Regions from separate parts of the Bacillus sp. LQ01 genome, predicted to be linked through region 1. Evidence: riboswitches for the same ligand, from Rfam matches in the RefSeq annotation. Region 1 holds a riboswitch; each other region holds the start of a gene.
The links. A riboswitch is a leader RNA that binds a small molecule or an ion and turns the genes downstream of it on or off. The one in region 1 is predicted to bind S-adenosylmethionine.

Region 1 (8,470 bases):
CAAGCTGCTTAATAGGCTCTTTCTGTTTTATGGTAAGGATACTACTTAGCATCCCCTTCAATTCGATAGTTCGCTTTCAAACAATCTATTTCTTCATACCCTTGCAACGTATGTAGAATATAATCATAATCAGCAAGAGACGCACGATGCGTTACAATTACAATTTCAGCCTTTCCTTTCTCTTCAAGCGGCATTTGAATAATTTTCTCAAAGCTAACTCCGCGCTCAGAGAACAATGAAGTAATTTTTGCAAATACACCAATTTCGTCTTTTACATGCAGTCTTAAAAACTTTTTCACGACAATTTCGTCTGGCTCTTTTAATACTTTTTGATATTGTGGGACTACAGCACTATTTCCTGTTACCCCTAATCTAATATTTTGCATTACAGCAACTAAATCCGAAACAACAGCTGTCGCTGTTGGTAAACTTCCTGCGCCTGGTCCATAAAACATCGTTTCCCCAACTGCTTCACCATACACATACACAGCGTTATATTCATTTTGTACTGCCGCAAGAGGATGTGTATTTGGAAGTAAAGTTGGTTCAACTGTAACCTCCAATTTTTCACCATCTCGTTTTGCAAGACCGATTAATTTAATTGTATAACCTAAGCTCTTACTATATTCAATATCTTCCTCTGTAATAGAGGTAATCCCTTTTACTTTCACGTCTCCAAGCTCTACATTTGTAGAGAAACCGAGAGTAGCTAAAATCGTCATTTTTCTTGCTGCATCTAAACCTTCTACATCTGATGTTGGATCTGCTTCTGCAAATCCAAGTTGTTGGGCTTCTTTTAACACGTCGTTATATGCTCTCCCTTCGTCTGACATTTTCGTCAAAATAAAATTTGTCGTTCCATTTACAATTCCCATTACTTTCGTAATAAGATCTGAGGAAAGTCCTTCTACGATACTGCGTAAAATTGGAATTCCCCCTGCCACACTCGCCTCATAGAATAAATCAGCCTTATTATCTTTTGCTGTCGCTAATAATTCAGCTCCATGTAATGCCATTAAGTCTTTATTTGCAGTTACAACATGCTTTCCGCTTTTTAAAGCTTGTAAAATATATGATTTTGCATCATCAATGCCACCCATCACTTCAATGACAACATCAATATTTGGATTATCTAAAATTTCATTTGCATCTTGTGTTAATAGAGTAGAAGGTACCTCTACCACTCTCTCTTTCTCAATGTTTTGCACTAATACTTTCGTTACCTTCACTGGACAACCTACTTGGTGTATGAGTCGTTCTTGATGATCCGTAATAATACGAACCACACCACTGCCAACTGTCCCAAGACCTAATAACCCAACTTGAATTTCTTTCATAGTACTGTCCACCCCTCAAAAATTGTGTTTAGATGAAATTATATGAGTAAAAAATCTGAAAAACAATGTATTTTGAACATTCGGAAAAATAAAGGTTAATCTTTACAAGGAAAACGTTGCCACGTGTTACACAATCCTTCTTTACAATATATAAGGGGTTTCTTGATACACGTAATAATTCAACCAATTAGAAAACAATAAATTACCATGACTCCTCCACCTAACAAGCGGCTTTTCATCTGGATTATTATGTTTAAAATAGTTTTTTGGCACATCAATATTTAATCCCTTGTCACGATCTCGTTCGTATTCTTGTTTTAACGTCTCACAACTATATTCGCTATGTCCAAGGGCAAACACTTGCCTTCCTTCTGGCCCAATAACAAGGTGAACACCTGCTTCTTCAGAGTTTGCTAACAATGTTAAGTCTTTCACTCCTCTAATATCATTCTCTCGTACTTCTGTATGACGAGAATGCGGAGCAAAAAACAATTCATCAAATCCTTGTAACAATTTCACATGTTGCTCGCAAACTTCATGTTCAAATACACCGAACATTTTTTCCTTAAGGGGATACTTTGGAACACCATAATGATAGTACAAGCCAGCCTGTGCTCCCCAGCAAATATGGAGCGTAGATGTTACATTCGTTTTTGAATACTCCATAATATGTTTAAGCTCTTCCCAATAATCTACCTCTTCAAAAGCAAGGGTCTCCACTGGCGCTCCTGTAATAATGAGCCCATCAAACTTTTCATTTTCAATATCACGAAACGTTTTATAAAAGCTTGTTAAATGTTCTTGCGTTACATTACGAGATAGATGTGATTCCATATGAAGCAAATGAACATCTAATTGTAACGGTGTGTTTCCAATTAAGCGAAGTAATTGTGCCTCTGTGTCTTGCTTCGTTGGCATTAAATTTAATATAGCAATTTTCAAAGCGCGTATATCTTGTGTTTCCGCTCGCTCCTTCGTCATTACAAAAATATTTTCTTTTTGTAACACTTTGCGAGCCGGTAAATCTTTATCAATTATGATCGGCATGTGTTTTGCCCCCAACTAGAGCTGCTTCCAAATCTGCAATAATATCAGAAACATCTTCTATACCAACTGATAAACGAATTAAATCAGATGTAACACCAGCTAAACGCTGATCTTCAGCATTTAATTGTCTATGCGTCGTACTAGCAGGATGTATAACACAAGTTCGTGCATCAGCTACGTGTGTTACAAGAGTTGCTAGTTTTACATTTGCGATAAATTCTTTTGCTGCTTCTAATCCGCCTTTAATACCGAAAGTTAAAACACCACTAGCACCTTTTTTCAAGTACTGTTGTGCCAATGAGTAATTTTCATTACTATCTAAGCCCGGATAATTCACCCATTCAATACGTTCATGATTAGCAAGCCACTTAGCAACTGCAAGAGCATTTTCACTATGACGTTCCATTCGTAAATGCAATGTTTCTAAGCCAATATTGCTAATATATGCATTGAATGGGCTCATACAATTTCCATAATCTCTTAATAGCTGAACACGTGCTTTCACAATATACGCTGCTGCACCAAAGTTTTGAACGTAACTTACACCGTGATAACTTGGATCTGGTTCAACAAGTTCCGGATACTTTCCATTTGTCCAATCAAAGTTTCCACCGTCAATTACAATACCGCCTAAGGAGCTCGCATGCCCATCGATATACTTCGTCGTAGAATGAACAATAATATTTGCCCCATGTTCAAACGCCTGGCATAAATAAGGAGTTGCTAATGTATTATCAACGATAAAAGGTACCTCTAATTCTTTAGCAGCAGCTGAAAATTCTTTAAAATTTAAAACATTCATCGCTGGATTTCCTAACGATTCTGCATAGATAAGTTTCGTCTTGTCATTAGCAAGCGCCGTAATTTCATCTGCCGTTAAATTTGGATTAAAGAACGTAACATCAATGCCCAGTTTACGCAAACTCACTCCAAATAAATTAAACGTTCCCCCGTAAACCGTTGAAGAACAAAGTAAATGATCCCCACTACTACAAATATTTAAAACTGCGAGCATAATAGCTGCTTGCCCAGAAGCCGTTGCAACAGCTCCTACACCGCCTTCTAAATCTGATAACTTCTGCTCAAATGCGGCTAGAGTAGGGTTTCCAATACGTGTATAAATATATCCTTCTGCCTCTAAGTTAAATAGGGCTGCTAAATCATCTGAAGTATCGTATTTATATGTTGTACTTTGATAAAGTGGTAAAACACGTGGTTCACCATTTTTTGGCGTATAGCCACCTTGCACACAAATTGTTCCTTTTCCCCATGATTCTCCCATCTCTCATTCTCCTTTCTTTTATACAAAATAAAAAACTGCCCCTTTCCTGAAAACAAGAAAGGAGCAGTTTGAAAACACGCTCTAAAGGCTCTTTCTTATCTCTCAGGATTACTACCTGCAGGATTTGGCACAATTCCGTTATACGGCTGTTGCCAAGGTTTCATCGGGCCTGTCCCTCCACCTTTTCTTGATAAGACTATGCAATTACCGTTGATTTTATAGCAATAATTTCCTAATGTCAAACGGTTTTTCTGAATGTTCTAAAATAAATGTTAACAGTTTCATATAAAGCAACAAAAGAAATATATTCTAGTCTATTTCAAAAAAGACCTTTAAAAACCTCAAATCAGTCTATAAAATTAAATAAGTAATTTAACCTATAAATTCAAATTCCCCTAAAGTTAGCCTATATGTTGAATAGGCCATCTTCTCAAAAAGATACTATATATATTCAATCCATTTTTCACTAGTATATTTCACTTTTTTACCTACTAAGATTTACATAACGGAGGTATAACATGACAAATAAAAAAGATATGCAGTACATACTTGCTCTATATGGCATTCTTCTAGGATCTATAGTAGGAGCTACAGTCTGGTTATTTTTAGTCACAATAAATATTGGAATCCACTTTATTTGGGGATACTTGCCTGAAGTTCTCTCTTTTCCCTCTTATTACACCCTTTGCGTAACAATAATTGGCGGGGTCCTTGTTGGTCTATCACAAAAACATTTCGGTACATACCCACGCCTTATGCCTGAAGTGATGGCTGAATATAAAAAAACTGGTCGAATCGAATATCGCTTTGTCCATCAGGCTACTTTAACAGCGATTATTGTTTTAATTTTCGGTGCTAGTCTTGGTCCAGAAGCCGCACTAGTTGGAATTATAGGCGGACTGTGCACATGGGTAGGGGATCGCTTTAAATTTGCCTTAAAGGGTATGAATGAGCTAACCGAGATCGGAATTGGAGCTACTTTAAGTGTCATTTTTAACGCACCATTATTCGGTTATTTAGCACCAAATGAAAATGAGGGGGAACAAATTGCTGCTTTTTCTAAAGGAAAAAAGGCGATTGTATACTTAGCTACTACTTTCGCAGGTTTTTCTGTTTATTTACTACTGAGTAAACTCGATAATCGTGGATCCTTTATTGTTGATTTCGGGGAAGGTGCACTTTCTTTCAATGAATGGATCGCATTTCTTCCACTTGCTAGTATCGGTGCTATAGTTGGTTTCTTTTATTTCAAGTTAGAATTCACATTAGAGAAGTTAATCCACCCTTTTAGGGAATACAAACTGACACTCGGAATTATCGGTGGTATTTTATTAGGAATTGCGGGAACTTTTCTTCCGTACACATTATTTTCAGGGGAACATCAATTAAAAGAATTAGTTGTTGAATGGAGCCATTTATCTTTTTGGATACTACTTCTTTCAGGGATTTTAAAGTTGTGCATTACTGCCGTTTGTTTGAACACAGGGTGGCGAGGTGGACATATCTTCCCAATTATATTTTCCGGGTCAAGTATCGGATACGCTGTAGCATCTATTCTTCCTATAGATCCAGTAGCATCTGTTGCCATCGTAACGACAGCAATTTCAAGCTATGCGTTACGAAAGCCAATAGCTATAACATTACTATTACTTATGTTTTTCCCGCTTAATTTACTATTGCCCATGCTTGGTGCAGCTGCTATCGGGAATGCCTTTCCGCTGCCAAAACATAACGAAAATAAAAATTAATAAAAATAGGCAGTGGGGATGAAAGCTCCACTGCCTATTTTTTTATTACACATGCTGCTTTAATAACGCTTCTAACTCCTCAAAATTATGCACTTCATATGTCGGTATAATCCCACTATCATTTAATTTCCTTTCTGGATTAAACCAACAAGTATCAATTCCCGCTACATATCCACCTTTAATATCCGCGCTTAATGAATCTCCAATAATCAGCCCTTCTTCAGGTGCAAAGTTAGGAATCCGTTCAAAAACATAATCAAAATACTCTTTCATCGGCTTTTGAAAACCTGTATCTTCCGAAACAAAAACATCTTTAAACAATGAATGTAACCCTGCATTACGCAAACGTTTATCTTGCGTCTTAGAAACACCATTTGTCACTATATACAACTCATACTCCCCTTGAATTTGATTTATAAATTTAAACGCACCTTGCATGAGTTGATTTCCTTCTTCTAAGTAGTTACGGTAATTATTTTCGAATAATATTCCGTCTACTTCTTCTCCATACTCTTTAAACAACAGAGAGAATCGTGTATTTACAACTTCATTGCGTGATAGTTCACCTTTTTCAAAAGCATCCCAAAGACCTTTATTTATTTTTTTATAACGAGCCTCTATCTCGTCTGTTAAAGGGATTCCCTTCTCTTCAAAAAGCACCCGTAAAGCCACTTTTTCAGCCTTTTGGAAATCTAATAATGTATCATCTACATCAAATAGCAATGTTTTATATTTTTTCATAAACTCATCACACTCTCTTTTCTACAAAAACAAATTTACATAAATCGTATCATTCCTTCTTGTAAAGATAATAGGAGATATCTCATACTATACATGGGGGTGAAAATATGAAAATCAGCAAAAATGAGGAAGAAATTTATCAATACATGCAAATCCATCAATTCCATACCCTATTTTCATTTCATGTCTTGCCATATGTAGAGCTACATTCTTTTCAAACGAAAGAGATGATATGTAGCGAAGGAAATACTCTCCCTTATCTCTATTACTTAATTTCTGGGAAGGCAAAAATATATATGAGTCATAAAAACGGGAAGGTTTCATTAATTAATTTTATTCAAGCACCATCTTTTATCGGGGAATTAGGATTAATAGGAGTAGAAAATATTACTAAGTCCGTTGAAGTACTAGAAGATTGTGTGTGTTTGGCACTTCCTCTTAAAGATTGTCAGCAACTTTTATTACAAGATGCAACGTTTTTACAGCACTTATGTAAATTTATTGGAGAAAAGACAATTACTCGCACTGAAAATTACGCAAAAAACTATAGTTATCCTTTTGAAAATCGATTAGCTGCTTTTATTTTATTAACAGAGCAAAATAATTGTTATATAGAAAAACATACCGAGGCATCGGAATATTTAAATGTCAGCTACCGTCATCTTTTATATGTATTAAATCAGTTTTGCCAACAAAATTATTTAAGAAAAGAAGGCCGAACATATTATATACAAGATCGAAATACATTAGAAAAACTTGCTGATGAACTAAAAATATAAAAAAACAGCATTAACGTTTACATGTTAATGCTGTTTTTTCGAGTGACGATTATACTTTTAATTAAAATTTACTTGCTACTTTAGCTGCTTCTTCAAGACCTGCAGCAATGATTTCTTCTGCTTTATCTGGGAATTGGTTATGCCCTTCAATAACTACTGTTTCCATGTTTGTTGCGCCGAAGAAGCCCATCATACTTGCTACATATTTAACAGCCATTTCTACCTCAGCTGCTGGACCTTCTGAATATACGCCGCCTCTTGCATTTAATAATGCAATCTTCTTATCTCCGATTAGGCCAACTGGACCCTCTGGCGTATATTTGAACGTTTTACCAGCACGGTTTAAATAATCAATATATGTGTGCAATACTGCTGGAATCGTTAAGTTCCATAATGGGAAGCCGAAAACAACTTTATCAGCTTCTAGGAATTGATTTAAATACTTATCAGCAACTGCTACTGCTTTTGCCTCTTCTTCTGTTAAATCAAATCCTTTACCTACCTTGAATGTACCATTAATCATATCTACGCCTACATATGGTAATTCTTCTTTATATAAATCAAGTTCTACTACTGTATCATTTGGGTGTGCTTCTTTATAGTTTGCTAAAAATGCCTCATATAATTTTACACTAACTGCTTGTTCCGCTGGACGGTTATTTGCTTTAACGAATAAAACTGTTGCCATTATTTATTCCTCCTAGTACTCACTCTTATGTTGTTATATGCTTTCAAAAAAGGTATCCCTTGTAATTGTTGTTTTGTTGCTTACAAACATATTTTATCTTTATATAATGACAATTTCGTCCTCACATAGACGTATTTTTCCATAAAAAAAGTCCACCTTCCAAAGGCGAACTTGGTCTTACGACTTTCGTCTTATACAATTCCATTTTTCACTGCATATAATGCCGCTTGCGTACGATCAGATAAATTCAACTTACTCAAAATGCTACTTACATGCGCCTTAACCGTCTTTTCTGTAATAACTAAAACAGATGCAACTTCCTTATTGCTCATCCCTTTCGCTAATAGCTGCAATACTTCATTTTCTCTCGCTGTTAGCACATCCACTTGAATAGAAGGTTCTTCTTCCTTTTCTTCTACAGGTAATGTTTGAGAGAGAAGAGCATTTGCTATATCCGGATGTAATTGAATATTACCTTTATATGCGCTTCGAATAGCCTCAACAAGCTGATCTGGTTCTACATCTTTTAAAATATACCCACTTGCTCCAGCCCTTAATGCAGGTAACACATGCGCCTGATCAGAAAAGCTAGTTAATACAATTACTTTCACATTTGGATACTCTTTTTTAATATATGCCGTCGCCTCAACACCATCCATTTCAGGCATGTATAAATCCATTAATATAACATCGGGAGTTGTTTCTCCTACTTTCACTAACGCTTCTTTCCCATTATTCGCTTCTCCAACTAACTCTAAATCTTCCTGTGTACTTAAGAAAAATGCTAATCCTTTTAAAACGACTGTATGATCATCAACTAACAATACTTTTATTTTCACAAACTTCCC
Region 2 (8,470 bases), on a different contig from region 1:
TCATTCCGTTAGCATTCAATTGTTCCTCTGGTACAGACATAATTTCACCCGTATTAGGATTTTTCAACTGACCAGCAATTTTGCCACCCACATCATAAACAACAACCTCTGTACCAGAAACATTCATTTCAGAACGAGAATTTTTTTTCTTCGGCTCTAGTTGCATTTTAGCCTTTATTACATTCATCTCTGTTCCTTCAGCCTTTATTCCCACATCATATGTCATCGTTACATTTTCTTCGTTTTTAAAAGCTTCATTCGCTTTATTAAAAACATCCTTCGCTGTTAATTCCTTTTCTTTCTGCACAGCTTCTTTTTTCGGTTCGTCAGTCTTTTTTGTTTTCTCATTACTACACCCTACTCCTAGACCGACTGCAAGTACTAAACTTGAAATTAAAATAAGTTTTTTCATAACGTCCCCTCCTTCCCAAAAATAATATCATCTCTTTTCCTATGAAATCTATATAATTCGTAATATTTATCTTTAAATTTATTTCCTATATAACAACATGTTTGAGAAAAAGTTTAAATATGATGTAAATAATAACAACTCATTTCAGGAGGTCATTATGAAAGCGATTATTTGTACAAAGTACGGACCACCTAATGTTCTCCAGCTTCAAAATGTAGAAAAGCCTAAACCTAAAAAAAATGAAGTATTAGTTAAAATTCACGCAACAAGTGTATCGACTGGAGATTGTAGAATACGTGGCTTTAATAGCCCCCTCTTATTTTGGATTCCTATGCGGATCATATTAGGTTTCAGAAAACCGAGAAAACCTATACTTGGCGTAGAGTTATCCGGTGAAATCGAAGACATTGGAACAGATGTAACACAATTTAAAAAAGGAGATCAAGTTTTTGCATTAACAGAACTAAACCTTGGTGGTTATGCGGAATATACATGCGTGCATGAAAGTGGATTAATAGCATTAAAACCTACCAATGTGACATATGAAGAAGCTGCCGTTATTCCTTTCGGCGGAACTTCAGCATTGCACTTCCTTAGAAAAGGACAGATAAAAAAAGGGCAACGAGTACTTATATACGGCGCCTCTGGGTCAGTAGGGACAGCTGCCATACAACTTGCTAAATACTTCGGGGCGACTGTCACAGCCATTTGTAGTAGTTCGAATTTCGATCTAGTAACAACTTTAGGGGCAGACAACATAATTGATTATATGAAAGAAGATTTTACTAAACAGGGCGAGCACTACGATATTATATTTGATGCAGTTGGAAAATATAAAAAGTCTCTTTGTACAGATGCATTAATGCCTAATGGAAAATATGTATCTGTGAACGGAATGATGGCAAAGGTCAGTAAAGAAGATATGAACCTACTAAAACAACTAGCTGAAACAGAAAAGCTAAAACCTGTTATTGATAGAACTTACCGATTAGAAGAAATTGCTGAAGCTCATATATATGTAGAAAAAGGACATAAAAAGGGGAACGTTTCGATTATCTTAAAATAAAATATATTCCGAAAATATCATTGACAATTCTTTTTGTACGATTTACTATTAGTACCATATTCAAAACTACATACACATACTCTTATCAAGAGTGGCGGAGGGACTGGCCCGATGATGCCCGGCAACCGAGCTTATGACGTATAAGCTAAGGTGCTAATTCCTGCAAAACGAGTTTTCGTTTTGGAAGATAAGAGAGGAATCTATTTCGTCTATTCGGCACCTCTCTTATTTTTGGGAGGTGCTTTTTATTTTGGAACGTATATGAAGGGGGATTTATAGATGAAAAAGGTATTATTAAGCATTGTAAGCGGAGCAGTATTATTATTAGGCGCATGTAGCGTGAGTTCAGATAAAGAGGTAAAAGCATTAGACGAGAAAAAGATTACTGTCGGTGTAACAGGTGGACCACATGAACAAATTTTTGAAAAGGTACAAGAAGTTGCAGCAAAAGATGGTCTCGAAATTGATATAAAAGTATTTAATGATTATGTAGCGCCAAACGTATCTTTAGATGAAAAAAGCCTTGATGTAAATAGCTACCAAACGAAATCGTATTTAGATGTATTTAAAGCTGAACGCAATATGAAATTAGCTGAAGTATTTTCAACAGTAACATTCCCTATGGGCGTATATTCTAAAGATATAAAAGATGTAAAAGACTTAAAAGAGGGCGACGCAATTGCTGTACCAAATGACCCAACGAATGAACTTCGAGCTTTAAAATTATTTGAAAAAGCAGGGGTTTTAAAAGTTGATCCAAAGGCTACAGAAAAAGCGACTGCAAAAGATGTAATTGAAAATCCAAAAAAATTAAAGATTGTCGAATTAGAGGCATCTCAATTACCAATACAACTAAGTGAAGTGAAAGCAGCTGCAATTAACACAAACTTTGCATTAGGTGCAAAATTAAGTCCAGCGAAAGATTCTATCTTCCGCGAAGGAAAAGATTCACCATATGTGAACTGGGTCGTTGTTCGTACTGAAAATAAAGATGATGCCGTTGTAAACAAATTAAAGAAAGCTTATCAATCTAAAGAAGTAAAAGAGTTTATCGAGAAAAAATTTGATGGTTCAGTTTTACCATCTTGGTAGGAGCTTACGATAATGATTGAATTAAAAAACATATCCAAAGTATTTACAACAAAAAAAGGGAATGTTGAGGCTCTTAAGTCTACTTCCCTTAAAGTAGAAAAAGGCGAGGTATTTGGAATCATTGGGTATAGTGGCGCTGGTAAAAGTACATTGATTCGATGTGTAAATTTATTAGAAAAACCAACGACAGGAAATATCATTGTAAACGAACAAGACTTAACAACGTTATCGACAAAAGAACTAGCAAAATCGAGACAAAAAATCGGAATGATCTTCCAAGGATTCAATTTACTTAAAACTGTTACCGTTTATGAAAATATCGCATTACCGTTACGGCTTGCTGGCATTCCAAAAGCAGAAATTGAAAAAAGAGTAGAAAAGTATTTACGCATTGTCGATCTTTTTAATAGAAAAGATGCGTATCCAAGCGAACTTTCTGGTGGTCAAAAACAGCGTGTTGCAATTGCTCGTGCGCTATCACATGAACCTGAAGTGTTATTAAGTGATGAAGCAACGAGCGCATTAGATCCCGAAACAACCGATTCTATCCTTGATTTGTTATTAAAGATTAACGAAGAAATCGGAATTACGATTTTACTCATTACACATGAAATGAATGTCATCCAGCGTATATGTGACCGCGTTGCTGTTATGGAACATGGATCTGTAGTCGAAAGTGGGACTGTAAAAGATATTTTCACAAACCCACAACATGTAACCACGAAGAAATTTGTAAATAGCGCATTTGCAGCGAAAATTCCAAAAGAGGTACAGAAAGAACTACAAAGTACTGGAGAAATTGTAACACTTTCATTTATTGGCACTACTTCAGGGGAACCTGCCTTAGCCGTTGCCACAAAACGTTTCCAAGTGTATCCGAATATTTTATCCGGTAATATTACGCAGTTAAAACATGAAGCATATGGGAAACTAGTCGTTCATATGCAAGGGGAACAAAATGAAATCCACCGTGCTTTATCATTTTTACAAGAGCAAGGAATCATCGTAGAAGGAGGTAGAACAGATTATGGGAAACAAGTCCTTTTTGGATGAATGGGGTAAAGTCATATGGGAAGCCACAATCCAAACCTTTCAAATGACATCTATCTCATTACTCATCTCGATCCTTATTGCATTACCACTTGGCGTCACACTTGTTTTAACGAGACCTGGTGGACAGCGTGAAAATAAAATCATCTATCCTATTCTTAATACAATTATTAATATCATTCGCTCTCTTCCATTTATCATTCTATTATTCTTTATTTTACCTTTTACAAAGTTTCTAATGGGAACGTCCATTGGCGTGCAAGGTGTTATCGTACCGCTTGTCGTCTTCACAGCCCCTTATATCGCACGTTTAATGGAGACAGCTTTACTAGAAGTCGATCGCGGTGTCATTGAAGCCTACCAAGCGATGGGAGTCTCTACTATAAAAATCATTTGGCACGTCATGGTGAAAGAAGCTCGTCCCTCCCTTGTACTCGGATTAACAATCGCAACGATCGGCTTAATCGGCGCAACAGCAATGGCTGGCCTTGTAGGTGCTGGCGGGCTAGGGGATTTAGCATACCGCTTCGGACATTTACGCTACGAGCCTGAAGTAATGTATGCAACCGTCTTTATTTTAATTATCCTCGTTCAAGGATTACAGTCTTTAGGGAATGGTGTTGCACGAAGATTGAAGAAAGATTAAAAAAGAAGGCATCTCACCCTGGTGAGATGCCTTCTTTTTTATCTTTTAAATCCACCTTCTGAATGAATAACTTGCCCAGTAATCCACTCGGCCTCTTCACTTACTAAAAATTTAATGAGTCTAGCTGCATCCCTTGGCTCACCAATTCTGCCAAAAGGAAACATCGGCTTTAACCCTTGTTTTATCTCTTCAGTCATCCATCCTGTATCGGTTGGTCCTGGATTAATTGCATTCACTGTTATTCCTAAATGAGCTACCTCTGCTGACAACGTACTAGTAAGAGCATCAATAGCTCCCTTCGTTGTCGCATAAGCTAGTTCTCCTGCCATAGGACCTTGAAATTGCCCCGAAGTAATATTAACAATTCTACCACCAGATTTCTTATCAAATCCCCGGGAAAATTGACTACTGAGCAATGTAGTCGCACGAACATTTACCATATAATGCTTATCTAATTCTTCAGCAGTCAACGTAGAGAAATCATTATTCGTAGAATATGCTGCATTATTAATTAATATATGAGGGTACCCTAATTGTTCAGTAACTTTATTTATAAGCTCTTTTGGTGCATCATTCTGAGTTAAATCTAACTCCATACTTGATACTTTAACACCGTTTTTTAGTAACTCTTCTTTTAATTGTATTTGTTCATTTTTATCAACGCCCCAAGGCATCTCTTTATCGTAAGCTGTCCAATACGTAAAAAATATATCGTATCCTGATTCTGCTAATTCTTTACAAATCGCTGCCCCTATACCATCTAGACGACTTACCCCTGTAATAACTGCTACTTTATTTTTTAATTGGTTCATCATATACTCCTCCAAGTTTAAAGGACGCATATTTTATATAAGAGATATAAACTTTCCCACAAAAAAGACAGATACATAAAATAGGCACCTATCCTTATAAAAGGGATGTACAAGCCAAATATGCATTCCTTGAATGATTTACAGATAACTAAATAAACCCTCGCTTATGAGAGCAAAATTTATCTATCTAGTTTCTAATCATTACAAGTTCATCCACATATTGAGTCTTTGTCTCCTTTACATATATCTCTATTCTTAGTTTATCAAAGCAGATAAAATGTTACAAAAAATAAAACAATTATTCACAACCTATCCTTGTTCACATTCTCTCCATTGTGAATCTTTTCACATTGGATATATAATAAACGTGTAAATACAATATTGGAGGGATTTCAATGGTTATCAATTTTTTAAGAACTGATAAACGTGCTACTTTCATATTATTACTTTTACGACTTTACATAGGATATACATGGTTCGCTGCTGGGATAGGCAAAGTCTTCGGACAATCTTTTGACGCAAGTGGCTTTCTAAAGGGTGCTATTGCTCAAGCATCAGGGGACCACCCTGCAGTACAAAGTTGGTGGGCAGATTTCCTTCAACATTTTGTCCTTCCAAACGCAGACCTATTTAGCTTTTTAGTTCAATGGGGAGAAATTTTAGTAGGTCTAGGTTTGATTTTAGGCGGATTAACAAAAACAGCTGCATTTTTCGGAATCATAATGAATCTTTCATTTTTATTAAGCGGAACTGTTAGTGTAAACCCAAACCTGCTTATTTTGACTATGTTCATTTTAGTTGCAGGGCAGAACGCTGGACGTATTGGATTAGATGGCTATGTTTTCCCTAAACTTTTCCGTAAAAACAACCACAGAACATATAAATTAAGTAAAACTGCGTAGTAACAATTTACTTTTAAAATATAAATAAGAAAAAGAGCCTGAATATAGGCTCTTTTTCTTATTTATCCTAATTTAAACTTTTAATGAACCACGAAAACCTCTGGCAGCATAGTAAGAGTCTGCTCCATTGTGGTACACGAAAACATGTCCAAAGCGATAATCGCAAAATAGAGCTCCACCAAGCTCTCTAATATCTGAAGGTGTTTGTACCCAACTCGATGATTTCATATCAAAATCTCCAAGTTGTTGTAACTCTCGATATTGTTCTTCCGTTAATAACTCAATACCCATAGCGGACGCCACATCAATAGCGTTATTTTCTGGTTTATGCTTTTTTCTTGATTCTAACGCTTCAAGATCATAACAAAGACTTCTGCGGCCTTTAGGACTCTCCTTTGAACAATCATAGAAAGTATATTCGTCCTTTTCTTCATCATAACCAATAACATCCGGCTCACCACCAGTTACTTCCATTTCGTTAAGTGACCACAATTTTTCATTATTAGTAGTCAGCTTCGCTTCAACTTTAGCCCATTCAAGACCTTCATGGCGGTTCATGTTTTTCTCAAAACGAGCTTGCAATACTTTCAATAACTCTTCACGTTTTTCTACTAGTAAGTCATTTTTATTTCCTGTCATATTAGTCCTCCCTGATGTATGTACTGATAGTAGTTTAAGTATATATTTTATAATAAATCATCTCAATATGAAGACCGTTTCAATCATATGTCTTGTACAAACATCTATTACAAAGTCCTAAAACCCTCCATACTCTCTTCAAGCATATAGTGTGAAAACCACATCAAGTTCTGCTTCATAATAGCCACATGAACTCCTGGTTGGTCAGAACTATATGCCATTCCTTTAAATATAATTAATTCTGTATCAACTTCCATATCCATTAATCCTTGATATAGATCATATGCATTTGTAATCGGAATTCTTGCATCCTTTTCCCCATGTTGAATTAAGGTAGGCGTACAAGCTGATTTAATATACGTCATAGGTGATGTCTTCGTATATATATCTGGATCATTCCATGGAGTATTTCCTAAATACATTCTAATAAAGTAAGGTATATCTGTATTTACATAATGGGTACTCCAGTTAGTTATTCCACCGCCAACTGAAATAGCTTTAAACCTGCTACTAAATGTAGAACAAAAAGCTGATACATATCCACCATTGCTCCATCCCATAACTCCTACTCTATCTTTATCTACTATCCCTTGATCAACTAGTTTATCAACTCCTGATATAACATCGTCGTAGTCAGCAATCCCCTGTTTTCTATAGTTAGCTTTTAAAAATTCATTACCATAACCTGAACTTCCTCTGTAATTTGGTTCTAAAACGATAAAGCCTTTTTCAACAAACTGTTCAATCGGATATTTCTCATTGAAACAGTCTGAAAATATCGGAAAAGATGCCCAAGCCGGACCGCCGTGAATTACTACTAATAAAGGATATTTTTTATTAGTGTCAAACTCTACTGGCGTTGATAAAACACCTTCTATTTCAAGACCATCACTACTTTTCCATGAGATGATTTCCCTGTTACTTTTAAGTTTCCCTTTGAAAAAGCTATTTTCATCCGTTATTTTTTTATCGTCTAAATAGATTTCAAAGGTTTCATTTGTTATAGCCTTATTATAGGTTATATGATTTCCATCCTTTGTTATAGAGGCATCCATTATAAAGCCATCTATCTTGTCGCTTAATGCTTCCACAGTGCCATCTTCAGCTAGTAATCCAATACGATAATTCGTTTTATCCTGCCATCTAATTAAAATTCCTTTAGCTGTCCACTGTAATGGCATAACTGTACTATCAAAGTTTGTTAGAGGCTGAATTACCTCTCCAGTATTCATATCATATATCTCTAACGTACTATCTTGTATATGGTTTCTATAGTAATCCTTCTCTCTTATGCTTGCTGTGTAACATATTTTACTGCCGTCAGGAGAAAAGCAAACACTCCCTCCCAACAACTTATCCACATTCAGCTTTTGTAGCTCTCCAGCTTTAATATGGAGTATGTATAGATCTCCATTTATATAATCTGCCATATTTGAGCTTGGTGCCGCCATAAATACAACCTTTTTACCATCATTTGAAATATCAAATTCATGGATATGAAAATCCTTACCATCCGTTAATTGATAAACAACTCTGTTCTCGTGTTCATCTGTATCACTTTGTATCACCTTTTCTATTTCAATGTAATATAAACAATTATTCTGGTGTTCCTTACCTATATGTTGAAAATCTCCATATAGGTCCTTACGTTTCTTTATCTCTTCACATTCTTTTGACTGCGTAACATAATAAAGACCCTTGCCAGTAGGACCCCATTTGAATGTACTGACTCCTTCTTTCTTATCAGTAATTTGAACCTCTCTATAATCATCTAGTGACTTAACAAATATCTGATTTTCCCCATCACCAACTGGACTAAGATATGCGATACACCTAGCATCTGGAGACCAT
Region 3 (7,045 bases), on a different contig from region 1:
GCATCTTGAACTGCACCGAATATACTAACATACATATGATCTTGTAATAGGTTAATTGTTTCAATCACACTTTCATTCCCTACAGCAAAAGCGATGCGCCAGCCAGCCATATTGAAAGTTTTTGATAATGTGTAAATTTCAATTCCTATATCTTTCGCACCATCTGCTTGCAAGAAACTAACAGGTTTTTGACCATCAAATCCGATAGCGCCATAAGCAAAATCGTGAACAACTAATATATTATGTTTATTAGCAAAGTGAATGGTTGCATCAAAAAAATCTTTTGATGCAGTAGCACCGGTAGGATTATTTGGATAGTTTAAAAACATTAATTTTGCACGCTCTGCAATAGAGTCATCAATGTTCGTATAATCTGGTAAAAAGTTATTTTCTGCAATAAGCGGCATTGTTTCAAAGTGTGCTTTTGCTAAAGCAACTCCGGATAAATAATCTGGATAACCTGGATCCGGAACGAGAATCGTATCACCAGGATTTGTAAAACAAATCGGTAATTCTACTAGTCCAGCCTTCCCGCCAAACAAAATAGCAACTTCAGTTTTTGGGTTTAATTCGACGCCGTATTCACGTTTATAGAATGTAGCCACGGCTTCCTTTAAGCTTTCATGTCCGCGAAATGGCGGATATTTATGATGAATGGTCTTTTCGGCAGCATCTTGTAAAGCTTTTACGATATGCTGCGGTGTTGGTTGATCTGGATTACCTTGACCTAGATTAATAACATCGTGACCAGCTGCAACGACTTTGTTAACTTTTGCAACAAGTGAAGCGAAAAATTGTGTTGGCAATGATGTTACTATCTCAGAAGGTTGAAATAATTTCATACTTTCCACCTCTTTTGAAAGTTGTTACAATTCTAGTGACAAATGATATAATCTTTCCAGTATTTTGTAAAGAAAAAAATAAGAATGGGGCTGAAAAAATGAAAGTCGCATGTATTCAAATGGATATTGTTTTTGGAGATGTAGAAAAAAATATTGAGAATGCTAAAAATAAAATAAGCGAAGCTATGAAGGAAAGGCCAGATGTTATCGTCTTACCAGAACTATGGACAACAGGATATGATTTAACGAGACTTTCTGAAATTGCAGATAGGGATGGAGTGGAAACGAAAGAAAAGTTAATAGAATGGGCGAAGCAATATGATATACATATTGTTGGTGGTTCTATAGCAAAGCAAACAGAGCAAGGCGTTACAAATACGATGTATGTTGTAAATAATGAAGGACAGCTAGTCAACGAATATAGTAAAGTACATTTATTTCAGCTTATGGATGAACATAAATATTTAATAGCCGGTAATGGTACGGGCGAATTTAAGCTAGATGATGTCGAATGCGCTGGAACAATTTGTTATGATATTCGTTTTCCAGAGTGGATGCGTGTCCATACTGCTAAAGGGGCAAAAGTATTATTTGTTGTAGCAGAATGGCCATTAGTTCGTTTAGCACATTGGCGTTTGCTATTGCAAGCAAGAGCAGTTGAAAATCAGTGTTATGTTGTTGCGTGTAATAGAGCAGGAAAGGATCCAAATAATGTATTTGCGGGTCATTCTTTAATTGTGGACCCTTGGGGTGAAGTTGTAGTAGAGGCGAATGAAGAGGAATCAATTTTATTTGGAGAGCTTGAATTCGAGAAAATTAAAGAAGTACGTAAAGGAATTCCGGTTTTTGCGGATCGCCGTCCAGAATTATACAAATAAAATGTTGACAAGTGATTTTTATTCTTGGTATAGTCTTCAACATAAAGTTAAAAATTCAAAAAATTATACAACTCTTATCAAGAGCAGGTGGAGGGATTTGGCCCGATGAAGCCCAGCAACCGACCGTAATACCATTGTGAAATGGGGCGTTTATTACGCCAAAAGGCACGGTGCTAATTCCAGCAGAAAGTAAAACTTTCTGGCAGATAAGAGGGGAGAAGATAAACTTCAAACCTCTTTCTTAGTGGAAAGAGGTTTTTCTATGTTAGAAAAACCTCTGAATTTAAAAAGGGGGAGAAGACGATGGGATATTATTCATTAACAGAAATAACAGCTGTACAATATGCGAAAGATCATGGCTATTTTGAAGCGAAGGCAAATGTCGTTTGTCATGAAATTGGAGACGGAAACTTAAATTACGTGTTCAAATTAGATGATGGAGAGAAATCCATTATAATAAAACAAGCACTGCCTTATGCGAAAGTAGTTGGTGAAAGCTGGCCATTGTCTATAAAAAGAGCAACGATTGAAAGCAAGGCATTACAAATTTTTGCGCAGTATGTACCGGATTATGTTCCAGTAGTGTACAGTCATGATGAAGAGTTAGCGATAACGGTAATAGAAGACTTATCAAGACTAACAATTACAAGAAAAGGATTAATAGACGGAGAAGAATATCCGCTTTTATCCCAGCATATCGGCCGTTTTCTAGCACATGTTTTATTTTATACTTCAGATTTTGGTTTACAGTCAGAAGAGAAGAGGGTACTAGAAGGTACCTTTGTAAATCCGGACCTTTGTAAAATTACAGAGGATTTAGTGTTTACAGATCCGTTTGGACATTATGATACAAATGATTATGAGCCAGATTTACAGCTCGTGGTTGATGAACTTTGGAGTGATAAAACTTTAAAACTAAAAGTAGCACAATATAAATATAAGTTCTTAACAAGAAAAGAAACTCTTATTCATGGTGATTTACATACTGGTAGTATTTTTTCGTCACCTTCTGAAACGAAAGTGATTGATCCAGAATTTGCGACATATGGCCCATTTGGATTTGACATAGGTCAATTTATTGCAAATCTATTATTAAATGCTTTATCTAGAGAAGAAGAAAAAAGAAGTGTACTATTTTTCCATATAGAAAAGACGTGGAGTTATTTTGTAGAAACTTTTACAAAGTTATGGATTGGAGAAGGTGTAGAAGCATATACGAAAGAAAAACAATGGTTACCAATTATTTTGCAAAATATCTTTACTGATGCAGTTGGATTTGCCGGATGTGAACTGATTCGTAGAACAATTGGTTTAGCTCATGTAGCAGATTTAGATGAAATAGAAAATAAAGAAACAAGAATTCAAGCTAAGAAACAAGCGCTATCCTTAGGTAAAGAACTAATAAAATATGAATCTAAAAGTGCTGATCTTCAACTGTTTCGAATATTATTTCAACAGACAGTTTCAGGGGGCGTAAAAGCGTGAGTACAATTGTTACTGTTCCGAGATCTGTAAGCTGGAAAGGTGATGCAATTGCGGTATTAAATCAAACGAAATTGCCGCATAGCACAGAATACAAAACATTGACGACTATTGAAGAGGTTTGGAAAAGCATCGTAATGTTAGAAGTACGAGGAGCGCCTGCAATTGGAATTGTAGCTGCATTTGGCTTGGCGCTTGCATCAAAAAAATATAACACTGTACATATTGAAGAATTTCAAAAGAAGTTTAATAGAGATTGTAATTATTTAGGAACGTCACGCCCGACAGCAGTAAATTTATTTTGGGCAATTGATCGTATGAGAGAATCTATTCGAGAGATTACTACAATAAAAGAAGCACAAAAAACATTAGAAGAAGAAGCGCTTCGCATTCAGCAGGAAGATGAAGAGGTGTGCCGAAATATTGGGGAATATGCGTTAACATGTTTTAAAGATGGCGATAATATTTTAACAATCTGTAACGCTGGAAGTATCGCAACTGCCAGATATGGAACTGCATTAGCTCCCTTTTATATTGGAAAAGAGAAAGGTGTGCGTTTACATGCATATGCGTGTGAAACGAGACCAGTTTTACAAGGTGGTCGCTTAACGACCTGGGAATTGAAGCAAGCAAATATTGATGTGACCCTTATTACAGATAATACTGCAGCTCATGCTATTCAAACGAAAGAAATAAATGCAATTATTGTAGGGGCGGATCGAATTGTCGCAAATGGAGATACGGCAAATAAAATAGGGACAATGAATTTAGCTATTTTAGCAAAGCACTTTAATATCCCATTTTACGTTGCTGCTCCACTGTCAACATTTGATGTTACGAAAGAAACTGGAGCTGAAATTATTATTGAAGAAAGAGATGAAACAGAAGTTACGAAAATCTTTGGAAAACAAGTAGCACCAATTGGAACGGATGTTTATAATCCAGCATTTGACATAACGCCGAATGAATTAATTACAGGAATTATTACTGAGAAAGGTATTATACGCGGGGACTATAAACGAGAAATTGCATCATTATTTGAAAAACAAGCTAATACATAATAGCTTGTTTTTTTATGCCTAAATGCAGTGTTTTCTCTTACTTATATAATGAAAGGAGGGGAAGAGGATGGAAGAGTGGATCAAGATGATAGGTAATGTAGGGTTTCCGATTGTTGTAACATTATATTTACTCCACCGTATTGAAAGTAAACTAGAGGGGGTAATTGTTGCAATTGAGAAGCTCCCGCGGCAATTACTAAAGTACGAAGATCCTCGGGAATAAAAATAAAGTTTGCTCTTCTTGAGCAAACTTTATTTTTATTGAGCGGTATAACCACCATCTATAACAACAGCTTGTCCCGTTATACCTTTAGCTTTTTCACTCGCTAAAAACATCGCATAATCAGCGATTTCTTGTACTTGTAATAAGCGCTTTTGTGGGACGAGTGGATAAATAACATCTTCTAAAACATTTTCAAGTGGTACATTTCGTGTAGTAGCTAAGTCTTGTAGTTGATTACGTACAAGAGGGGTATCGACATAACCAGGGCAAAGGGCATTAACAGTAATACCATGCGTAGCACCTTCTAAAGCAGCAACTTTTGTTAATCCAATTACGCCATGTTTTGCACTATTGTAGGCAACTTTTCCAGCAAATCCGACAAGGCCGTTAATAGAAGCGACATTAATAATACGACCATATTTTTGTTGTTTCATAATCGGAAAGGCATGCTTAATTGCGATAAACGGAGCAATTTGCATAATTTGAATTAGTAGCTCGAACTTTTCAGTTGGAAAGTCTTCAATGGGTGAAACGTGTTGCATTCCTGCGTTGTTAATTAATATATGTAATGAACCGAAATGATCAACTGTTTGAGAAATTGCTGCTGTAATTTCCTCTTCAGATGTAACGTCACATTTTAAACCGATAGCTTGAAAACCTTCATTTTGTAATTGTTCAGCAGCTTCTTTTGCACGTTCTTCAAGTCGATCGGTAATCACAACTTTTGCACCTTCTTTTGCAAAAGCCTTTCCCATTTCATAACCAATACCACTTGCAGCACCTGTTAAAAAGACAACTCGATTTGTAACCATGATGAAAAACATCCCTTCATAATAAAGTTTTCATAGTGCTCTATTTAGAGAAGCTATAATGAAATTCCTGCAAACATTTGGAAAAAAATATCGTTAGGAGGATTTAAATTATGTCGACAAGTCAAATGCTGAAAGGGATTTTAGAAGGATGCTTACTTGCTATTATTTCTGAAGGCGAAATATACGGTTATGAAATGAGTGAAAAGCTAGCGAAGTATGGTTTTACAATGGCGAGTGAGGGAAGTATTTATCCGTTATTAATACGAATGCAAAAAGAAGGACTAATAACAAGCGTAATGAAGGAATCTCCATCTGGTCCAAAGAGAAAATATTATACATTAGCAGAAAAAGGCGAGGAAGCACTTGGTGAATTTATGGATCGCTGGGAAGCGATGCAAAGTAGTGTAGAGCGTCTACTTGAAGGGAAGGGGAGAAAAAAATAATGCTATCAAGTGAAGCGCGAAAGTTTTTGTTAGATATGAGATTATTTTTGACGGCAAAGAGTGTAAAAGAAAGTGATATTGAAAACTTTTTAGAAGATGCAGAGTTGCATTTAATAGAAGCTGAGAGTGAGGGGAAGAGTGTAGAAGATATTTTCGGAAGCTCACCGAAAGAATATGCAAATGAACTTGTAAAAGTGATGGAAAGGGATAGACAGGAAACGTGGAAGCAAATTGGTTTTACAGTAATGAATATCGTATCGTTTTGGATTATTGCTTCTATCTTAATAGTGAACCATGGAATGTTACAGATTTCACTTATTCAGTGTATCGGTTATAGTTTTTCATTTATTTTAGTTGTTATAGGTCCTAATTTTCTACTTCGCAAAATGACTTTTGTAACAAGTTTTTCAAAAACGTGGTTTTCTATGTGGTTTTTAGTAATGATAGCGCCAATGTGTTTAATGGGAGTCATTATGGTACTAGATGTGATATATCCTACAAAAATGTTTATATTCAATCAAATGCAAAGTTATTTATTGGCTGGTGGTATTTTTATCATTACAGTAGCGGTAAATATGTATTTTGATGGATGGTTTAAAAACTTATATTTAATTATTCCACTTTCGATTATGTTACTATTTAAAACATTTACATCAGAAGATCTCGTGCCAATGTTATTTCAAATTATATGTTTATACGGAAGTTTGTTTATTTTAATCTTCCTTGAAATTATGATGAAGACGAATAGAAGAGAAATGGTTAAATAAGGGAGGGGTTATAATGAAGATTTCTAAAGAAGGTGAAAAGTTTTTAATCGATACGAAAGTATATTTAATAACAAAAGGGATTAAAGAAGAAGATGTGGACGCTTTTCTAGAAGATGCAGAGCTTCATTTAATAGAAGGTGAAAAAAAGGGAAAGACAGTAAGTGACATATTTGGTGACTCACCAAAAGAGTATGCGGAAGAATTAGCGAAAGAGATGGAGAAGGATAAAAGCGGGAGCATAAAAAGTATTTTAGGGATGATTATTGGTATTGGTGGATATTGGTTACTGACAAATATTTTATTTGGAAGCCCCGATCAACAATTTACGTTAACAAATGTACAGTTAATTGGTTATCCTATCGTTTTAATCATTACGATTATTGGAACGATTGTTGCATTTAGAATGTCTTCTTTTAAAAGTAAATTAGTAGAATTTGGAATGATTTATGTAATAGTAATGGTTCCTATTTTATTATTGGTGTTATTGATGTTTATGAATAAATGGTATGGGACACCTGTATTGCAATTGGCGACAAT
Region 4 (8,470 bases), 390 kb from region 1:
TTCCAAATAATTTACGTTACTCTGAAGAACACGAATGGGTAAAAACTGAAGGTAATGAAGTTGTTATCGGTATCACTCACTTTGCACAAGGTGAGCTAGGCGATATCGTATTCGTTGAACTTCCTGAAGTAGGTGCAACAATCGAAGCTGACGAGCCATTCGGAAGCGTAGAATCTGTTAAAACAGTTTCTGAGTTATACGCACCTGTAAGCGGTAAAGTTGTAGCAGTAAACGAAGAATTAAGTGACCAACCAGAACTTGTTAACGAATCTCCATACGAGGGTGCATGGATGGTTAAAGTTGAACTTTCTGATGCAAGCCAAGTTGAGAAGTTATTAACTGCAGAAAAATATGCAGAAATGACAAACCAAGACTAATTATAGTCGACTAAAGGACAGCCTTTGTGCTGTCCTTTTTTATTTTGTGTGAAATAATGAAATTCAAGTTATATGTAAATAAATAAGCTATTATGAGAAAAACTGTTTTGTGGTAAGGTTTCATAAGTCTTCACAATCTAAACGAGCCGCTTGCGCTTTTCATTGTCCATCTCCACCTCCTAGCCCTTCATGTCTAAGAACCTTCCGTACGAGAAGACAAAAAGCATCTTCTGTACGAAAGAACCTTAGCCAACAGGGCTGAACAGTCGGTTCCGCTTTTCGTTGTCTAGCTCCAGCGGCTAGAACAGTCGGTCATTTCACTCCTTCACTTGAGGCAAAAGGCGCCTCTAGTTCAGGAGTTCCAATGCCCTCCTGTTCTAAACGAGCCGCTTCCGCTTTTCTTTTGCAAAAATAAACAGGAAACAACATGAAAATAACGAATATACTATATACTAAGTTCAAGGTTATATAGTATATGGTGATCGGGTGATGACATATGATTTATGTAGAAAAAGTCATTATTGTAGAAGGTACATCAGATAGAAGAAAGATTGAATCTATTATTCGTGAACCGGTGGAAATTGTTTGTACAAATGGTACAATTGGTTTGTCGAAAATGGATGAGCTCGTTGATCAGTTTTTTGATAAGGAAGTGTATGTGCTAGTGGATGCTGATGATGCTGGAGAAAAGTTAAGGAAACAATTTCGAAAAGAATTTCCGCAAGCCGAGCATATCTATATTGATCGCTCGTACCGAGAAGTGGCAACTGCGCCATCTACACACTTAGCAAATGTATTATGGGGAGCCGACATTGACGTTTATACAGAATATTTACGGTAAGGAATGATAGAAGTGATTGATTGGACAGGAGCCGAAGCTACAGCCCTAATAGAGAACGAAGAAAAAACAGTATTATATGTATATACTCCAATGTGTGGAACATGCCAATTAGCAAAAAAGATGTTAACAGTTGTTGAGATGACAATTGAAGGCCTCAAAATTGGGATGTTAGATTTAAATTATGCTCCGTATTTAGCGAAAGAGTATGGGATTGAAAGTGTACCTTGTTTACTTGTTTTTGAAAATGGGACACTGATGAAGAAGATATACGCATTTCATTCGGTTGAATATTTATATACGGAATTAAAGTAGGCGGCAAAATTTTTGCCGCCTCGACATATTTCTTGGGAAATATGTCGAGATGCAGGGTGGATACAGTATTTGTCGAGCGAAAATAACAGGATTGCTCTTTAGTGAGAGGGAATGGTATGTAATAGAAAGTGATATGAAGGATGTGATTTAGGGTGAGATTATATTCTTTGCTTCAATCATTTGTAAATTACGCTAATGGTCAATATCATTTAGAACCGCTTTTAAGACAAGAAGAAAAAACTGTTAATTTTCGCTTTGGAGATGAAAGTTGTTCGTTACAAATTTCAAGAGATTATATAGAGCTGGTACATGAGGAAAGAGGAACGGAACAAATCATTTGCTTAGATGAAAAGGATATAGAACAATTGGTGAATGGAAATGTACGATTGCAAATGTTAATGAACGATGGACGTGTACAATATTCAGGAACGTACCGAACGATGTTATTAGTGGAATCGATGTTTCATATATGTAAACCGATGTCAGTAGGTGCTTAAAATTCTGAAGTTTCATTTTTTGCGAAAATTTCTGTTGACATGGTGAGTGTATATTGATACAATTCAAGTCATAAAATATAGACAATTTCATAAATTTCAAATCAGACGAAAATTGAATCTGATTTCTCTTATCAAGAGAGGTGGAGGGACTGTGCCCTGTGAAGCCCGGCAACCGTCAACTTATGTTGAAATGGTGCCAATTCCTGCAAAGCGAATGCTTTGAGAGATGAGAGAGAGGGATAATGTTGTTATATACGCATATAAACCTTTCTGCTTCTCTAAAGCAGAAAGGTTTTTTTATTGTTTGAATGTGGAGGACATTCAAATAATAAAAGTAATGATAACAGTGGACTACACGCATTAAAAATAAAAAATTGCGGAGTCGATCCAAACAAAAAAGGGGTGAACATCATGATTCTATTAGAGAACGTAAAGAAAATATATAAGGCGAAAAGCGGTGATGTCACTGCTGTAGATAACGCCAATTTAAAAATAGAAAAAGGCGAAATATTTGGTGTTATTGGATATAGCGGCGCTGGAAAAAGTTCGTTAATCAGATTGTTTAATCAGTTAGAGAAACCGACTTCTGGCCAAATTACAATTGCGAATCGTGTTATATCAGCAATTACAGGAAGTGAACTTCGTAAGGCAAGACAAGAAATCGGAATGATTTTTCAACACTTCAACTTACTTTGGTCACGAACTGTACGTGAAAATATTGAGTTTCCACTTGAAATTGCAGGTGTTGATAAAGCGAAGAGAAGAAAACGTGTTGATGAATTAATTCATCTTGTTGGATTAGAAGGAAGAGGAGACGCGTACCCATCTCAGCTGAGTGGAGGACAAAAGCAACGCGTCGGGATTGCAAGAGCATTAGCTAACAATCCACAAGTGCTTTTATGTGATGAAGCAACGTCAGCTCTTGATCCGGAAACGACAGATCAAATTTTAGATTTACTATTAGACATTAATAAGCGTCTTGGTTTAACAATTGTACTCATTACACATGAAATGCACGTGATTCGAAAGATTTGTAACCGAGTGGCGGTAATGGAGAGAGGAAAGATTGTAGAAACAGGTCCAGTACTTGATGTATTCCGTAATCCGAAGCAAGATATTACGAAACGATTTGTACAGCAGTTAACAGATTCTGAAGATACAAATGAAACAATTGAAAATTTAATTGAAAAATATCCAGATGGAAAAGTAATTCGTTTGCAGTTTATCGGTGAGGCTGTAGAAAGACCAGTGCTTCAACGATTAATGCAACGCAGTGATATAGAAGTTAGCATTTTGCAAGGAAATATTGCACAAACGAATAACGGTTCTTACGGTAGTTTAGTTGTTCATTTAAATGGTGAGGAAACAGCGATCCAGCAAGCAATAGAAGGAATTCATCAAGATCAAGTAGAGCTGGAGGTGATTGCACATGGATAAGTTACTCGCAAATGTTGATTGGAATCAAATGTTAGAAGCAACTGGTGAAACGTTATATATGACGGCAATCGCAGCCCTTGCGACATTTGTTTTAGGACTAATTTTAGGATTGTTACTCTTCATGACAGCAAAAGATAATTTATGGGAAAACAAATCAATTAATACGGTGATTGGAGCATTCGTAAATATATTCCGCTCTATACCGTTCATCATTTTAATTATTTTATTAATCCCATTTACAAAGATTCTTCTTGGAACAATTCTTGGAGCAAGTGCAGCTCTGCCGGCTTTAATTATTGGAGCCGCACCATTCTACGCGAGAATGGTTGAAATTGCACTTCGCGAAATTGATAAAGGTGTAATTGAAGCTTCAAAAGCAATGGGAGCAAAAACAAGCACAATTATTTTGAAAGTGTTAATTCCAGAATCATTACCAGCATTAGTATCTGGTATTACGGTTACGACAATTGCTTTAGTAGGCTATACAGCAATGGCGGGAGTTGTTGGTGCTGGTGGCCTTGGAACACTTGCTTACTTAGAAGGATTCCAGAGAGGGAATAACGATGTAACAATCGTTGCGACAATTTGTGTATTACTAGTTGTATTTTTAATCCAGTGGATTGGTGATAGTTTAACGACTCGAATAGATAAACGATAATAAAAACGGGAGGATATTTTAAATGAAAAAATTATTACTTACGGCACTTATTTCAACTTCAATTTTTGGGTTAGCTGCTTGTGGCGGGAAAGATAAAGATGAAAAGAAACTTGTTGTTGGTGCTTCTAACGTACCGCATGCTGAAATTTTAGAAAAAGCAAAACCGTTACTTGAGAAAAAAGGAATTGAATTAGAAGTGAAAAAATTCCAAGATTACGTGTTGCCAAATAAATCGTTAGCGGATAAGGAATTAGATGCAAACTATTTCCAGCACATTCCGTATTTAGAAAAAGAAATTAAAGATAAAAAATATGATTTTGAAATAGCAGGGAAAATTCATATTGAACCAATTGGTGTATATTCTCAAAAATATAAGAGTTTAAAAGAACTTCCAGACGGGGCGACAATTATTATGAGTAATTCCGTTACTGACCATGGACGTGGTTTAGCAATTTTACAAAAAGAAGGCATTTTAAAAATTAAAGACGGAGTAGATCCAGTTAGTGCAACTCCAAAAGATATTGCAGATAATCCGAAACACTTAAAATTCAAAACGGATATTGAGCCTGGTTTGTTGCCACAAGTGTATAACAATAAAGAAGGCGACGCTGTTTTAATTAACTCGAACTATGCAATTGATGCGAAATTAAACCCAGAAAAAGATGCAATTGCAATTGAAGGCGATGATTCTCCATACGCAAACGTACTAGTGGTTCGTAAAGGTGATAAAGATAAAAAAGCGATTAAAGAGCTTGTAGAAGTATTACATTCTAAAGAAATTGAAGACTTTATTACTAAAGAATATAAAGGTGCAGTTGTTCCTGTAAAAGAATAATTGCTGAAAAAGGGCTGGTGTATGCCGGTCCTTTTTTACTACATAACTATAGGGAGAAGGGGACGTCATATGAAAAAGATTCTATTGTCAGTTGTTACAGCATTATCTGTATTTACATTAGCTGCTTGCGGAGGGAAGGAAGAGAATAAGCTTGTTGTGGGAGCCTCTAACGTGCCGCACGCTGTTATTTTAGAAAAGGCACAGCCGATATTAGAGAAAAAAGGCATTAAGTTAGAGATTAAAAAGTTTCAGGATTATGTACTGCCAAATAAAGCGTTAGCGGATAAAGAAATTGATGCGAACTACTTCCAGCATATTCCGTACTTAGATAAAGAAATTCAAGAAAAGGGATATAAAATTGTAAACGCAGGAAAAATCCATTTAGAGCCGATGGGTATTTATTCTAAGAAGTATAAAAGCTTAAAAGACTTACCAGATGGCGGGACAGTGATTATGAGTAATAACGTAGCGGAGCGTGGCCGTATGCTAGCACTGTTACAAAAAGGCGGCGTTATTAAATTAAAAGACGGAGTAGATGTTGTTAAGGCAACAGTAAAAGATGTAGTCGAAAATCCGAAAAACTTAAAGTTTAAAACAGATGTAGAGCCTGGATTGTCACCAAAGCTGTATGAAAATAATGAAGGTGATGCTTTATTTATTAATTCAAACTATGCAATTGATGCAAAATTAAATCCAACAAAGGATGCAATTGCGATTGAAGGAGCAGACTCTCCGTATGCAAACATCATTGCAGTTCGTAAAGGTGATGAGAAGAAAAAAGAAATTAAAGAGCTAGTAGAAGTGCTACATTCAAAAGAAATTCAAGATTTTATTAATAAAGAATATAAAGGTGCTGTACTTCCGGTAAGTGAATAAATATAAGGAAAGGGCTGGAAAATTACCAGTCCTTTTTTCTTTATATAAATAAGAAGAAAGGTGTATCATAGAAAGATGTGAAGGAAATACTTATATACATTTGTGAAAAAACGGTTACTTTTTTTCGTCGTTTGCGATATCATTTTATTTGATATAAAATTAGAATGAGAATAAAATGAGAATATGAACGTTTTAGGAATTTTTAAAATGTATATATAGGATTAATGGAGGTATTGAGATGGCTGGTTCTACATTAACGGTTAAAGACTTACACGTATCAATTGATGGCAAAGAAATTTTAAAGGGTGTAAACCTTGAAGTAAAAGGTGGAGAAATCCACGCAATTATGGGACCTAACGGAACAGGTAAATCAACTTTATCTTCTGCAATTATGGGTCACCCAAAGTATGAAGTAACAGAAGGTAGCATCATCATCGACGGTGAAGATGTATTAGAAATGGAAGTAGACGAGCGCGCACAAGCAGGTCTATTCCTAGCAATGCAATATCCAAGTGAAATTAGCGGAGTAACAAACGCTGACTTCTTACGTTCTGCAATTAACGCACGTCGTGAAGAAGGCGATGAAATTTCTCTTATGAAATTTATCCGTACATTAGATAAAAACATGGAATTCCTAGAAATGGATCCAGAAATGGCACAACGTTACTTAAACGAAGGTTTCTCTGGTGGAGAGAAAAAACGTAATGAAATCCTTCAATTAATGATGATTGAACCAAAAATCGCAATCTTAGATGAAATCGACTCAGGTCTTGATATCGATGCATTAAAAGTTGTATCTAAAGGTATTAACGAAATGCGCGGCGAAGAGTTCGGTTGCCTAATGATTACGCATTACCAACGTTTATTAAACTACATCACTCCAGACTTCGTTCACGTTATGATGAACGGTCGTATCGTTAAATCTGGTGGCCCTGAGCTTGCACAACGTCTAGAAGCTGAAGGTTACGACTGGATTAAAAAAGAATTAGGTATTGAAGACGAAACAACAGAGCAAGAAGCGTAAGAGAGGAGCATAAACATGACAATCGGTACATTACCTTTCGATCAAGAAACAATCCGTCAACGCGCAAGCGAAGTAAACGAAGCTGCTTGGTTGACTGAGTTCCGCTTACAAGCTCTTGCACAAGCAACTGAACTTCCAATGCCAACGCCTGATAAAACGAAAATTGACAAATGGGACTTTATCGGAAAAGGCGACGCTGCTAAGCAAGAGCCTGTAAGTTCTTTAACTGAACTTCCAGAAGCAGTGAAAAACTTAATCGATGAAAATAACAGCGTATTAGTACAACGCACTGGTACAACTGCATTCGTTTCTTTAGCAGACGAAGCAAAAGAAAAAGGTGTTATTTTTACAGACATCGTAACAGCAGCAACTGAGCATGCTGAACTAGTACAAAAGTACTTAATGAAAGACGGCGTGAAAGTAGACGAGCATCGTCTAACTGCACTTCATGCTGCATTAATCAACGGTGGTGCATTCGTATATGTTCCGAAAAACGTTGTTCTTGAAACTCCACTTCAAGCTGTATTCTTAGTAGACGGCGAAGAAGCTAACGTATATAACCACGTACTATTCGTAGCTGATGCGAACAGTACTGCAACTTATGTAGAAAACTATGTTGCAAATGAAAATGCTAAAGGTATTGCAAATATCGTAGCAGAAGTAATCGTGGAACAAGGCGCACAAGTGAAATTCGGTGCGGTTGATCTATTAGCAAAAGACGTAACAACTTACGTTAACCGCCGCGGCGTTGTAGGACGCGACGGCCGTATTGATTGGGCTCTAGGCCTTATGAATGACGGAAACACAATTTCAGAGAACGTTACGAACTTAATGGGCGACGGTTCATATGCTGATACGAAAACAGTAACAATTGGCCGTGGTAACCAAACACAAAACTTTACAACTAAAGTTGTTCACTTCGGTAAACATTCTGAAGGTTGGATTTTAAAACACGGTGTACAAAAAGATAGTGCAACATCTATCTTTAACGGAATTGGTAAGATTGAACACGGTGCATCTAAATCAAATGCACAACAATCTTCTCGCGTTCTTATGTTAGATGAAAAAGCTCGCGGTGATGCAAACCCAATTCTTTTAATCGACGAAGATGATGTAATGGCAGGTCACGCAGCTTCAGTAGGTCGCGTAGATCCAGTCCAACTATACTACTTGATGAGCCGTGGTATTCCAAAACGCGAAGCAGAACGTTTAGTCATCCATGGATTCTTAGCACCTGTAGTTAATGAGCTTCCAATTGAAGGAGTAAAGGCACAGCTTGTTGAGGTAATTGAAAGGAAAGTTCGCTAATGAATATTCATGAAATACGCAAACAGTTTCCAATTCTTGATCAAAAAGTGAACGGCAAACAACTTGTTTATTTCGATAGTGCAGCAACTTCTCAAAAACCAATTCAAGTCATTGAAACGTTAGAACGTTACTATAAAGAATATAATTCTAACGTGCATCGCGGTGTTCATACGCTCGGTACGAAAGCTACCGACGCGTATGAAGGTGCACGTGAGAAAGTTCGCAAGTTTATCAATGCGAAATCAATGGAAGAGATTATTTTCACGCGCGGAACGACAACTGCATTAAATACAGTAGCGGCTAGC

Region 2: linked by a shared signal. The riboswitch ahead of AC22L0_RS28015 (MetQ/NlpA family ABC transporter substrate-binding protein) and the one ahead of AC22L0_RS23040 (bifunctional O-acetylhomoserine aminocarboxypropyltransferase/cysteine synthase) in region 1 are both predicted to bind S-adenosylmethionine.
Region 3: linked by a shared signal. The riboswitch ahead of mtnK (S-methyl-5-thioribose kinase) and the one ahead of AC22L0_RS23040 (bifunctional O-acetylhomoserine aminocarboxypropyltransferase/cysteine synthase) in region 1 are both predicted to bind S-adenosylmethionine.
Region 4: linked by a shared signal. The riboswitch ahead of AC22L0_RS21125 (methionine ABC transporter ATP-binding protein) and the one ahead of AC22L0_RS23040 (bifunctional O-acetylhomoserine aminocarboxypropyltransferase/cysteine synthase) in region 1 are both predicted to bind S-adenosylmethionine.

What each region holds. Positions count from the first base shown of each region.
Region 1 covers NZ_JBYEZL010000003.1:476,535-485,004, forward strand. The annotation lists gene AC22L0_RS23025 (YczE/YyaS/YitT family protein) at 1-12, shown strand, start outside; gene AC22L0_RS23030 (homoserine dehydrogenase) at 42-1,337, opposite strand; gene metA (homoserine O-acetyltransferase MetA) at 1,479-2,384, opposite strand; gene AC22L0_RS23040 (bifunctional O-acetylhomoserine aminocarboxypropyltransferase/cysteine synthase) at 2,368-3,666, opposite strand; SAM riboswitch class I at 3,759-3,863, opposite strand; gene AC22L0_RS23045 (chloride channel protein) at 4,185-5,414, shown strand; gene AC22L0_RS23050 (YjjG family noncanonical pyrimidine nucleotidase) at 5,460-6,155, opposite strand; gene AC22L0_RS23055 (transcriptional regulator YeiL) at 6,263-6,934, shown strand; gene AC22L0_RS23060 (FMN-dependent NADH-azoreductase) at 6,996-7,622, opposite strand; gene AC22L0_RS23065 (response regulator) at 7,814-8,461, opposite strand.
Region 2 covers NZ_JBYEZL010000009.1:68,168-76,637, forward strand. The annotation lists gene AC22L0_RS28005 (DUF6612 family protein) at 1-412, opposite strand, end outside; gene AC22L0_RS28010 (NAD(P)-dependent alcohol dehydrogenase) at 570-1,478, shown strand; SAM riboswitch class I at 1,558-1,672, shown strand; gene AC22L0_RS28015 (MetQ/NlpA family ABC transporter substrate-binding protein) at 1,758-2,570, shown strand; gene AC22L0_RS28020 (methionine ABC transporter ATP-binding protein) at 2,583-3,623, shown strand; gene AC22L0_RS28025 (methionine ABC transporter permease) at 3,598-4,266, shown strand; gene AC22L0_RS28030 (SDR family oxidoreductase) at 4,305-5,081, opposite strand; gene AC22L0_RS28035 (DoxX family membrane protein) at 5,474-5,980, shown strand; gene AC22L0_RS28040 (DUF4256 domain-containing protein) at 6,053-6,619, opposite strand; gene AC22L0_RS28045 (S9 family peptidase) at 6,727-8,470, opposite strand, start outside.
Region 3 covers NZ_JBYEZL010000002.1:782,996-790,040, forward strand. The annotation lists gene AC22L0_RS16555 (pyridoxal phosphate-dependent aminotransferase) at 1-842, opposite strand, end outside; gene AC22L0_RS16560 (carbon-nitrogen family hydrolase) at 857-1,720, shown strand; SAM riboswitch class I at 1,792-1,933, shown strand; gene mtnK (S-methyl-5-thioribose kinase) at 2,024-3,205, shown strand; gene mtnA (S-methyl-5-thioribose-1-phosphate isomerase) at 3,202-4,263, shown strand; gene AC22L0_RS16575 (YvrJ family protein) at 4,331-4,486, shown strand; gene AC22L0_RS16580 (3-hydroxybutyrate dehydrogenase) at 4,522-5,298, opposite strand; gene AC22L0_RS16585 (PadR family transcriptional regulator) at 5,409-5,741, shown strand; gene AC22L0_RS16590 (DUF1129 domain-containing protein) at 5,741-6,508, shown strand; gene AC22L0_RS16595 (DUF1129 domain-containing protein) at 6,522-7,045, shown strand, end outside.
Region 4 covers NZ_JBYEZL010000003.1:81,857-90,326, reverse strand. The annotation lists gene gcvH (glycine cleavage system protein GcvH) at 1-377, shown strand, start outside; gene AC22L0_RS21140 (toprim domain-containing protein) at 874-1,218, shown strand; gene AC22L0_RS21135 (thioredoxin family protein) at 1,222-1,530, shown strand; gene AC22L0_RS21130 (hypothetical protein) at 1,683-2,027, shown strand; SAM riboswitch class I at 2,153-2,260, shown strand; gene AC22L0_RS21125 (methionine ABC transporter ATP-binding protein) at 2,439-3,464, shown strand; gene AC22L0_RS21120 (methionine ABC transporter permease) at 3,457-4,122, shown strand; gene metQ (methionine ABC transporter substrate-binding lipoprotein MetQ) at 4,145-4,957, shown strand; gene metQ (methionine ABC transporter substrate-binding lipoprotein MetQ) at 5,027-5,833, shown strand; gene sufC (Fe-S cluster assembly ATPase SufC) at 6,072-6,857, shown strand; gene sufD (Fe-S cluster assembly protein SufD) at 6,873-8,165, shown strand; gene sufS (cysteine desulfurase SufS) at 8,165-8,470, shown strand, end outside.